DNA from 3 places in the Pseudomonas sp. GW821-FHT09D08 genome. Region 1 is predicted to be linked to each of the others. Evidence: riboswitches for the same ligand, from Rfam matches in the RefSeq annotation. Region 1 holds a riboswitch; each other region holds the start of a gene.
The links. Region 1 has a riboswitch for cobalamin ahead of cobW (cobalamin biosynthesis protein CobW). Riboswitches for the same ligand answer to the same signal wherever they lie in the genome.
Positions count from the first base shown of each region.

Region 1 (3,268 bases):
CGGCCAGGGCTAGGGCGGCACTTTCGGCGACGCCGTAACAGCCGGTATGGGCAAACGCGACCGCCGATTTGTGGCTCAGCCGGGCTTCGTAAACGGCCAGTTGCCCGGCGCTGAAGCACTGCAAGGGCAGGTCGAGCAGTCGGGCCAGGGCGAGTAACCCTGGCTCGTTCTGTTTACGGTCGATGCTGGCCAGTGCGGTGACACGCTGGCGCTCGACCCCGCCCTCGGCCAGGGCGCTGTCGAACAGGCCCAGCAGGGTGTCTACATCACAACCCCGCTGGCAACCCAGGCCGACCACCAGGGTCATGCCGAGTATTGATCGTCGCGGTTACGGCGGAACAACCAGGCACTGATCAGGCCCAGGGCCAGCCAGAACGCCACGTTGGTCAACTGCGAAGCGATCTTGAACTGCGCTTCGAGGGCTTCCGGCGCCAGCATCGAATGGGTTTCCGGCTGCGGTGCACCGATCACATGCGGCACCACCAGGATCGCCGCGCCCAAGACTTTCAGCAGCCAGTTGCGACCAAACACGATCAGCGCAATCCCGGCCGCCGTGGAAGCAGCAGTGCCGATCCACCAGATTTGCCGTTGCGCCAGGTCGGCGGCGGCAGTGCCCGGCAGCTCCGGCGGCAGGCCCAGGGTGGGCGCCAGCACAAAAGTCGCGTAACCGGCCAGGCCCCACAGCAAGCCTTGGGCCGTGCGGGTCGGTGCGCGCAGGGTGTAGAGGCCGGCCAGCATCAGGGCGAAGCCGACGGCCACCACCAGGTTGCCGCCGGTGGTCGACAGCACGCGCTGCCAGCCGTCTTCCGGCTCCCAGGCTTCGGCGTCGTGGGAGTGTGCAGCGGCGCCAGCGGCGTGCTCATGCACGACTTCGGTCGCGGCCGGGGCTTTTTCAAAGGTTTCCGCCTGCAGAATCAGCGGAGCGACCCAGAAGCTTTGCAGCAGGGTCAGCAGCAGGGCGGCCAGCAAGCCGGTGAACCCTGCGGTTTGCGCAATACGCTTGATCATGTCGGCAGGCCTCAGTGGCACGGGAACGCGGCGCTGTGGCGGGTATCGTGGGCAGCGTTGTGCACCGCCTCGATATGGGAGAAACCGGCGAAATACACCAGGCACGCGCCAAGGATCGACGCGCCGATGGCGGCGGTCAGGCGTTGGCTGAGGGTGGCGGAGCTGCTGGCGGTGTGCGAGGTGCTGCTGATGATCGACATGGCGCGTCCCTTTCAGGTGTCAGGGTGACACGAGCGCATGCAAACCCCGCGAGCCAGGCACGCAGGGTTTTAACAGCGCCCGCCCACCGCGGGTTTGTTATTCGATGTTATTCGGGCCGGTCTCCGGGCTTGCGAGGGACACTGGGTCTATAAAACGTCGCCTTCCCATGCCGTACAGGCACAGTGGATCTGACGCTTCACTCGCTTACCGTTGCGGGGGCAGCACCGGACTCGTCATGACGCCATGACTCACCGGTTTCCCGTTTCACCCTGTGAAGGGCACCCGAAACAAGATGTGTAGGAGAGCATGGGCCGGGGACGGTAGTCAAATGCGGCGAGCCCCTGTAGCCTTGCACCCTCGAGGTTCTTCGGCCCAGGCCGAAGCTAAGAAGGGAACGCGGTCCAAGCCGCGGCTGCCCCCGCAACTGTGAAGGGTTTATCTGACTGCCACGCCACTGCCACTGCGGCGGGAAGGCGCAGTCGGCGCCGGTCGCAAGACCCGCAAGCCCCAAGCCAGGAGACCTGCCTCGCCACCGATTTTCCAATTCAACCGGGCGGGGTGATCCGGTGACGAAATCCGCTTCTGCGCGCCGCAGGGCCCATCGTCCCGTATGCCCGCCCCAAAGGGCATCCGATGAAAACACTGGCCAAACTCCCCGTCACCATCGTTACCGGCTTCCTTGGCTCGGGCAAGACCACCTTGCTGCGCCATATGCTCGACAACGCCCAGGGCCGTCGCATTGCGGTGATCGTCAACGAATTCGGCGAACTGGGCATCGACGGTGAGATCCTCAAGCAGTGCTCCATCGGTTGCACCGAAGAAGAGGCCAACGGCCGCGTGTACGAGCTGGCCAACGGCTGCCTGTGCTGCACCGTGCAGGAAGAGTTCTTCCCGGTGATGCGCGAACTGGTTGCCCGTCGCGGCGACCTCGACCATATCCTCATCGAAACCTCGGGCCTGGCCCTGCCAAAACCCTTGGTACAGGCCTTCCAGTGGCCGGAAATCCGCAGCGCCTGCACGGTTGATGCGGTCATCACCGTGGTCGACAGCCCGGCCGTGGCCGCCGGCACCTTTGCCGCGTTCCCGGATCAGGTCGACGCCCAGCGCAAGCTCGACCCGAACCTGGACCATGAATCGCCGCTGCACGAGCTGTTTGCCGACCAGTTGGCCAGCGCCGACCTGGTGATCCTCAATAAATCCGACCTGATCAGCGCCGAAGACCTGGCCCGTGTGCGCCTGGAAGTCGCCGAAGAACTGCCGCCGGCGGTGAAGATCATCGAAGCCAGCAGCGGTCGCCTGCCGTTGGACGTATTGATCGGCCTGGGCGCGGGGTCCGAAGAACATATCGACGCTCGCCATAGCCACCACGATCATCACCACGAAGGTGAGGAAGATCACGATCACGACGCCTTCGATTCCATCTCCATCGACCTGCCCCAAGCCGACGAAGCGCTGCTGCTCGACGCCCTGAACCAATTGGTGGTTCAGCACGGCATCCTGCGGGTCAAGGGCTTCGCCGCCATCCCGAACAAGCCGATGCGCCTGCTGATCCAGGGTGTGGGTACGCGTTTCGACAAGCACTTCGACCGTGCCTGGGGCGCCGACGAAGCGCGCATCACGCGGCTGGTGCTGATCGGCCAGGAGCTGGACGCGGCGGGCCTCGAAGCGCAACTGCGCGCCGCCCTCAGCGTTTAACCCATGCACCTGCTCAGGACTCAGCCCGGTGGTTTCGTCGCGGACGACAATATTGCCGACCTTGGCCAAACGCCCGCCGAACTGGTGATCCTGTGCAGCGGCGATTCCAGCCTGGCGCTGCTGGCCGAAGCGGCCCAGCAGTTGCCCGAGGATTACCCCAGCCTGCGCCTGGCCAACCCTATGCAGGTGCAGAACCACGCCTCGGTCGATTTGTATGTCGATGAGGTGCTGCGCCACGCCAAGGTCATCCTGATTTCCCTGCACGGCGGCATCGGTTATTGGCGCTACGGCATCGAGCGCCTGGTGGAGCTGGGCGAGCGCGGCGTTACGCTGATCCTGGTGCCGGGGGATGACCGCCCGGACC
Region 1 is NZ_JBWKOX010000001.1:536,113-539,380, reverse strand. It holds gene AC07OP_RS02215 (cobalamin biosynthesis protein) at 1-307, opposite strand, end outside; gene AC07OP_RS02210 (CbtA family protein) at 304-1,008, opposite strand; gene AC07OP_RS02205 (CbtB domain-containing protein) at 1,020-1,208, opposite strand; cobalamin riboswitch at 1,306-1,510, opposite strand; cobalamin riboswitch at 1,553-1,752, shown strand; gene cobW (cobalamin biosynthesis protein CobW) at 1,843-2,904, shown strand; gene cobN (cobaltochelatase subunit CobN) at 2,908-3,268, shown strand, end outside.

Region 2 (3,268 bases), on a different contig from region 1:
CGATCTGCGCCCGTTGATCGCGACCAATCCCACCCTGATGGAAGCCCGGGCGACGACGCCCCGTGTCACCGCGGCCAAGGACCTACAGGACCGACGCGGCTACGCCGAGGATTTTCTCAGCAGCTTCGCAGTGCCCTGGCCCACCGCCGCTGAGGCATTGGCGGACGACGTCCAACCGCTGCGCCTGGACTACACGCATTTCTCGGTGACGATGTCCCGTTCCCGACGACTGGCGCTCTACGTGGGCGTCAATATCGATGGCGGGCAGCATGTGGAGATAGTCCGCAGCAACGACACCTGGGCCTACGATGGGCGCCTGCCGATCAGCGCCCAGGTGGGCGAAGAGCTCTATGCCAGCAATGGCCTGGATCGCGGCCACCTGGTACGGCGCCAGGATCCCAACTGGGGCGACGCGGCAAACACCGCCAACCTCGACACCTTCCACTTCACCAACTGCTCGCCGCAGATGAGCGGGTTCAACCAGAAGACCTGGCTGGAACTGGAGGACTACATCCTCAATAACACGCAGCGTTGGAAAGCCCGGGCAACGGTGTTCAGCGGCCCGGTGTTCGCCGACGACGACCGCCTTTACCGTGGCATCAGAATCCCCAAGGCGTTCTGGAAAGTGGTGGCCTACCTCAGCGATGACGGCAAGCCCTCCGCCAGCGCCTATATGATCGACCAAAGCCGCGAGCTGGGTCAGCTCGACCTGATGTTCGGCCAGGTCAGGACCTACCAGCGCAGCGTGATCCAGATCGAACAATTGACCGGCATCCGCTTCGCCAACCTGGCGGACTACGACGGCTTCAGCAACGAAGAGCGCGCCACGGGCACGCGAATTGAAGCGCTGATCCGCGGCCCCGAGGATATTCGTCTCTGACCGGGCCCCCTTCGGGCTGTATCGCCTGGCCCTAATCAACTACCATACCGCGCCGGTTCCCGAACGGGACTAATAGGGAATCCGAAGCGCGGTACACCGCGTCAATCGGAACTGCCCCCGCAACTGTAGGTGCCGAGCCTGCTCCCCACTGCCACTGGACCGCGTCCGGGAAGGCCGGAGCGTGGCGACGACGCATCAGTCAGGAGACCTGCCGGCCCAGTAATCACTAACCGGCGGGGTGTCCGGGAAGGGCATCCTTGCCTGCCCGTTCGGCAGCGGTCGAGGGCGTATTTCCGAACCGTACCTGCCCTGTTTCCACGTACGGTCCACACGGAGATCGCCTCATGCTGCCACGCGTTACCGCCCTGATCAGCGGCCTGGGTTTCTGCGCCCTGGCCCACGCCGCGCCAACTCAGTACCCGCTTACCCTGGAAAACTGCGGCAGCACCCTCACCTTCCCGCAGGCGCCCGCGCGCAGCGTGACCATCGGCCAGGCCGCCACCGAAATGCTCTATGCCCTCGGCGTGGCTGACCGCGTGGTGGGCACCTCGCTGTGGTTCAACAGCGTGTTGCCGCAGTTCAAGGCGCAGAACGACGGCATCGAGCGCCTGGCCAACAACGAGCCCAGCTTTGAAGCGGTGATCGCCAAGCGCCCGCAACTGGTGGCCGCCGAGCTGGAATGGGTGGTAGGCCCGCAAGGCGTGGTCGGCACCCGCGAGCAGTTTCACGACCTGAAGATCCCCACCTACCTGCTGCCCTCCGACTGCGAAGGCAAGGACAACCTGGTGGGCGCCGACGGCACGCGGCTGGAGCCGTTCCGTATCGAGACGATCTACAAGAGCATCCGCCAGCTGGCGCAGATTTTCGATGTACAGGATCGCGGCCAACAGTTGAACGATGAGCTCCAGGCGCGCCTGGCCCAATCCGTGGCCACCGTGCAGAGCAAAGGCCTCAAGCAGGCCAGCGCGCTGGTGTGGTTCTCCAGCGCCGAACTGGCCAGCGACCCCTACGTGGCCGGCCACAAGGGCATTCCGGAGTTCATGCTCGAAACCCTCGGTTTGCACAACGTGGTGCAATCCGATGAAGAATGGCCCGCCGTCGGCTGGGAAACCCTCGCCAAGGCCAACCCGACCTTCCTGGTGATCGCCCGCATGGACCGCCGCCGCTACCCCGCCGACGACCATGAAAAGAAACTCGCCTTCCTGCGCAGCGACCCGGTCACGCGCAACATGGACGCGGTGAAAAACAACCGCATCATCATCCTCGACGCCCTGGCGCTGCAGGCCAGCATCCGCATGTTCGACGGCCTTGAACACCTGGCCACGGCCATCGACGGCTACGACCTGCCGCAATGATCCGGACCTTACTCGCCCTGGCGCTATTGCTGATCGCCGTGCTCGCCGGCGTGGCCATCGGCGAAACCGCCATCTCGCCCCAGGTGGTGCTGCAGGTGCTCGCCAACAAACTGTGGGCGGCCGGTTACGTGCTGGACCCCATCGATGAAGGCGTGGTGTGGAACTACCGCCTCACCCGTGCCCTGGTGGCCGCCGCCTGCGGTGCGGGGCTGGCCACCTGCGGGGTGATTTTGCAGTCGTTGCTGCGCAACCCGTTGGCCGATCCGTACCTGCTGGGCATCAGCGCCGGGGCTTCGACCGGCGCGGTGCTGGTGGCGTTGATGGGCGTGGGCGGCGGGCTGATTTCATTGTCGGCCGGCGCCTTTGTCGGCGCGATGGCGGCGTTTGCCCTGGTGATCCTGCTGGCGCGGGCCAGCGGTTCGTCCAGCGGCACCGGGCAGATCATCCTCGCGGGCATCGCCGGGTCGCAGCTGTTCAATGCACTTACCGCGTTCCTGATCACCAAGTCCGCCAGTTCCGAACAGGCGCGCGGCATCATGTTCTGGCTGCTGGGCAACCTCAGCGGCGTGCGCTGGCCGTCGGTGTGGCTGGCGGTGCCGGTGGCGGTCACCGGCCTGGCGGTGTGCCTGTGGCATCGTCGCGCGTTGGATGCGTTCACCTTCGGCACGGATTCGGCCGCGTCCCTGGGCATCCCGGTGCGCCGTGTGCAGGTTGTGCTGGTGGGGTGCGCGGCGCTGGTGACGGCGGTGATGGTGTCGATTGTCGGCTCCATCGGCTTTGTCGGCCTGGTGATCCCCCACGCGGTGCGCCTGCTGCTCGGCACCGGGCATTCGCGCCTGCTGCCCGCCAGTGCGCTGGGCGGCGCGTTATTTTTGATTGCGGCCGATGTGTTGTCGCGCACCTTGATCAAAGGCCAGGTGATCCCGGTCGGCGTGGTGACGGCGCTGGTGGGCGCGCCGGTGTTTGCGCTGATCCTGATTGGCCGGAGGAATGCGCGATGAGCGTACTGAGTTGCACCGGCCTGGGCTTCAAG
Region 2 is NZ_JBWKOX010000032.1:11,848-15,115, forward strand. It holds gene AC07OP_RS30055 (DNA/RNA non-specific endonuclease) at 1-880, shown strand, start outside; cobalamin riboswitch at 917-1,110, shown strand; gene AC07OP_RS30060 (ABC transporter substrate-binding protein) at 1,225-2,235, shown strand; gene AC07OP_RS30065 (FecCD family ABC transporter permease) at 2,232-3,236, shown strand; gene AC07OP_RS30070 (ABC transporter ATP-binding protein) at 3,233-3,268, shown strand, end outside.
Region 2: linked by a shared signal. The riboswitch ahead of AC07OP_RS30060 (ABC transporter substrate-binding protein) and the one ahead of cobW (cobalamin biosynthesis protein CobW) in region 1 are both predicted to bind cobalamin.

Region 3 (3,268 bases), on a different contig from region 1:
GTTGGCGATCATGGATCGGCGAGAAGAAGTGCAACTCGGCCCCCATCGCCCGCAGCAGGTCGAGGCTGGCGCCATAGGTGAAGGCGAAGGCTTCGTCACGGGCCACCGCAATGCGCACACCGGCCAGCAACGGCTCGGCCTCGATCACTTCCGGCGCGGCGAAGGTCACCGGCGGCGGCAATGCGACTTCGCAGCTGCTGCCCAGGGCCTGGGCGGCGGCGTCCAGGCGCACGTCGAGGTCATTCAGCTCGCTGGCCTGCACCAGGCCCAAATGGCGGCTGGGCAGTTCGATCCCGGTTTCGCGGGACAGGGCGCCATACCAACGCAAGCCTTCGGTGAGGCTGCCTTCCAGCAACTGCGCATGGCGCAGGGTGCCGACGCGGTTGGCCAGTACCCCGGCAAACGGCAGGTCCGGCTGATAACGCGCCAGGCCCAGGGCCAGGGCGCCAAAGGTCTGGGCCATGGCGGTGCCGTCGATCACACCGAGCACCGGCACGCCGAAATGCCGCGCCAAGTCGGCGCTGGACGGTGTGCCATCGAACAGGCCCATCACGCCTTCGATCAGGATGAGGTCGGCCTCACCCGCCGCTTCCCACAGCAGCCGACGACTTTCCTGCTCGCCCACCATCCACATGTCCAATTGATACACCGGCGCACCGCTGGCGCGCTCGTGGATCATCGGGTCCAGGAAATCCGGGCCGCATTTGAACACGCGTACCCTGCGCCCCAGGTTGCGGTGCAAACGGGCCAGCGCGGCGGTGACGGTGGTTTTGCCCTGGCCGGACGCCGGTGCGGCGATCAGGACGGCCGGGCAGTGACGGGGCTGATTCAAAGTTCGACGCCCTTCTGTGCCTTGATACCGGCCTGGAACGCGTGCTTGAGCATGCCCATTTCAGTGACGGTGTCGCCCATTTCGATCAATTCAGGCTTGGCGCCACGGCCGGTGACGACCACGTGCTGCATCGGCGGACGCGCTTGCAGGTCGCTGAGGACCTGGTCCAAGTCGAGGTAACCATGCTTGAGGGCGATGTTCAGCTCATCCAGCACCACCAGGCCGATGGTGGGGTCTTGCAGCAGTTCACGGGACACGGCCCAGGCGGCTTCGGCGGCAGCGATATCGCGCTGGCGGTCCTGGGTCTCCCAGGTGAAGCCTTCGCCCATCACGTGGAAACGCACTTGCTCGGGGAAGCGGCGGAAGAACAACTCCTCACCGGTGCTGTTGCGCCCCTTGATGAACTGCACCACACCGCACTGCATGCCGTGGCCCATGGCGCGCGCGAGCATACCGAATGCCGAGCTGCTCTTGCCTTTGCCGTTGCCGGTCAGCACCAGCAGCAAGCCACACTCATTGGGGGAATTGGCGATGCGCTCGTCGATCACGGCTTTTTTGCGCAGCATGCGCGCCAGGTGGCGTTCGTCGCGGTCGGGGGTATCGGTCATGGCAGCTCTCCATTGGGGCTGGACAAAAACGGCAGGCAGGAAAAAACAGACAGCCAAGCATCGCCCACCGTGATGCTGTTGGATGATCCAGGCCGGTCTCCGGGCTCATGAGTGGTGCGCTGGCTCATCGACAGAGCGAACACGCCGACGGCGCGCCTTCCCATATCGCGGGCGATACAGTGGCAAAAGGCACCGTCTTGACTCATTTACCGTTGCGGGGGCAGCGCCGGAATCGCGGCAGCACTGTGTACAAGTGCGCTCGCTCACCGGCTTCCCTGTTTCACTCGGTCGACCCATGGGTCACAGAGCACCTGGAACAAGCCGCGAAGGTTAGTGGGTTGGGGGTGGAGCGTCAATTAAAGCTGGCCTTGCACTTGAACCATCGCACCAGCGCCCTCCTCTACCCTTACAGGTATCAAGGAGAACACCATGCATAAAACCAGACTCGCCCTGCTCATCATGCTCGCCGGCACCCTCGCCGCCTGCGGTGAAAGCTCCACCCTGCAGGTGTCCGACGGCACCGGGCCGTCGCCGCAGCTACCGGAGCCGAACAAAACCCTGATTCCCACGGTGAACATTGCCCCGGCTATCGGCTGGCCGGAGGGCGTGAAGCCAACGGCAGCGGCCGGCACCCAAGTGGCGGCGTTCGCCGAAGGCCTGGATCACCCGCGCTGGCTGTATGTATTGCCCAATGGCGATGTGCTGGTGGCAGAAACCAATGCGCCGCCCAAGCCGGATGATTCCAAGGGCATTCGCGGCTGGGTCATGGAGAAGGTCATGGGCCGCGCCGGTGCCGGTGTACCGAGCCCCAATCGCATTACCCTGCTGCGCGACGCCGATCACGATGGTGTTGCCGAGACCCGTACGGTGTTCCTGGAAAACCTCAACTCGCCCTTCGGTATGACACTGGTCGGCAATGACCTGTACGTCGCCGATTCGGACAAGCTGCTGCGCTTCCCCTATCAAGCGGGCGAAACCGCGATCAAGGCAGTTGGCACCAAGGTGGTCGACCTGCCGGGCGGCCCCCTGAATCATCACTGGACCAAGAACGTGATCGCCAGCAAGGACGGCAGCAAGCTGTACGTGAGCGTCGGCTCCAACAGCAACGTCGGTGAGAACGGTCTTGAGGCGGAACAGGGCCGGGCGGCTATCTGGGAAGTGGATCGCGCCAGCGGCCAGCAGCGCATTTTCGCTTCCGGCCTGCGCAACCCTAACGGCATGGCCTGGGAACCCCAGAGCGGCAAGCTATGGACGGCGGTAAACGAGCGCGACGAGATCGGCAGCGACCTGGTGCCGGACTACATCACCTCGGTCAAGGATGGCGGGTTCTATGGCTGGCCCTTCAGCTATTACGGCCAGCATGTGGATGTACGCGTCACGCCGCAGAACCTGGACCTGGTGGCCAAGGCAATCGTGCCGGACTATGCGGTAGGGCCGCACACCGCGTCTTTGGGCCTGACGTTCGCCGAGGGCAGCAAACTGCCGGCGCCGTTCAGCAACGGCGCGTTCATCGGCCAGCATGGCTCGTGGAATCGCAAGCCCCACAGTGGCTACAAGGTGATCTTCGTACCGTTCGAGGCAGGCCAGCCTAAAGGGCAGCCGGTGGACGTGCTGACCGGGTTTCTCGATAAAGATGAGAACGCCATGGGCCGGCCGGTGGGCGTGGTGATCGATCAGCAAGGGGATTTGCTGGTGGCGGATGATGTGGGGAATAAGGTGTGGCGGGTGTCGGCCGCTAAATAAACGCCCCCAGAAGCATCACAAAACCAATGTGGGAGGGGGCTTGCTCCCGATAGCAGTGGGTCAGGCACAGATACTGTGACTGATG
Region 3 is NZ_JBWKOX010000007.1:242,222-245,489, forward strand. It holds gene AC07OP_RS15420 (cobyrinic acid a,c-diamide synthase CobB) at 1-832, opposite strand, end outside; gene cobO (cob(I)yrinic acid a,c-diamide adenosyltransferase) at 829-1,440, opposite strand; cobalamin riboswitch at 1,514-1,770, opposite strand; gene AC07OP_RS15430 (PQQ-dependent sugar dehydrogenase) at 1,870-3,183, shown strand.
Region 3: linked by a shared signal. The riboswitch ahead of cobO (cob(I)yrinic acid a,c-diamide adenosyltransferase) and the one ahead of cobW (cobalamin biosynthesis protein CobW) in region 1 are both predicted to bind cobalamin.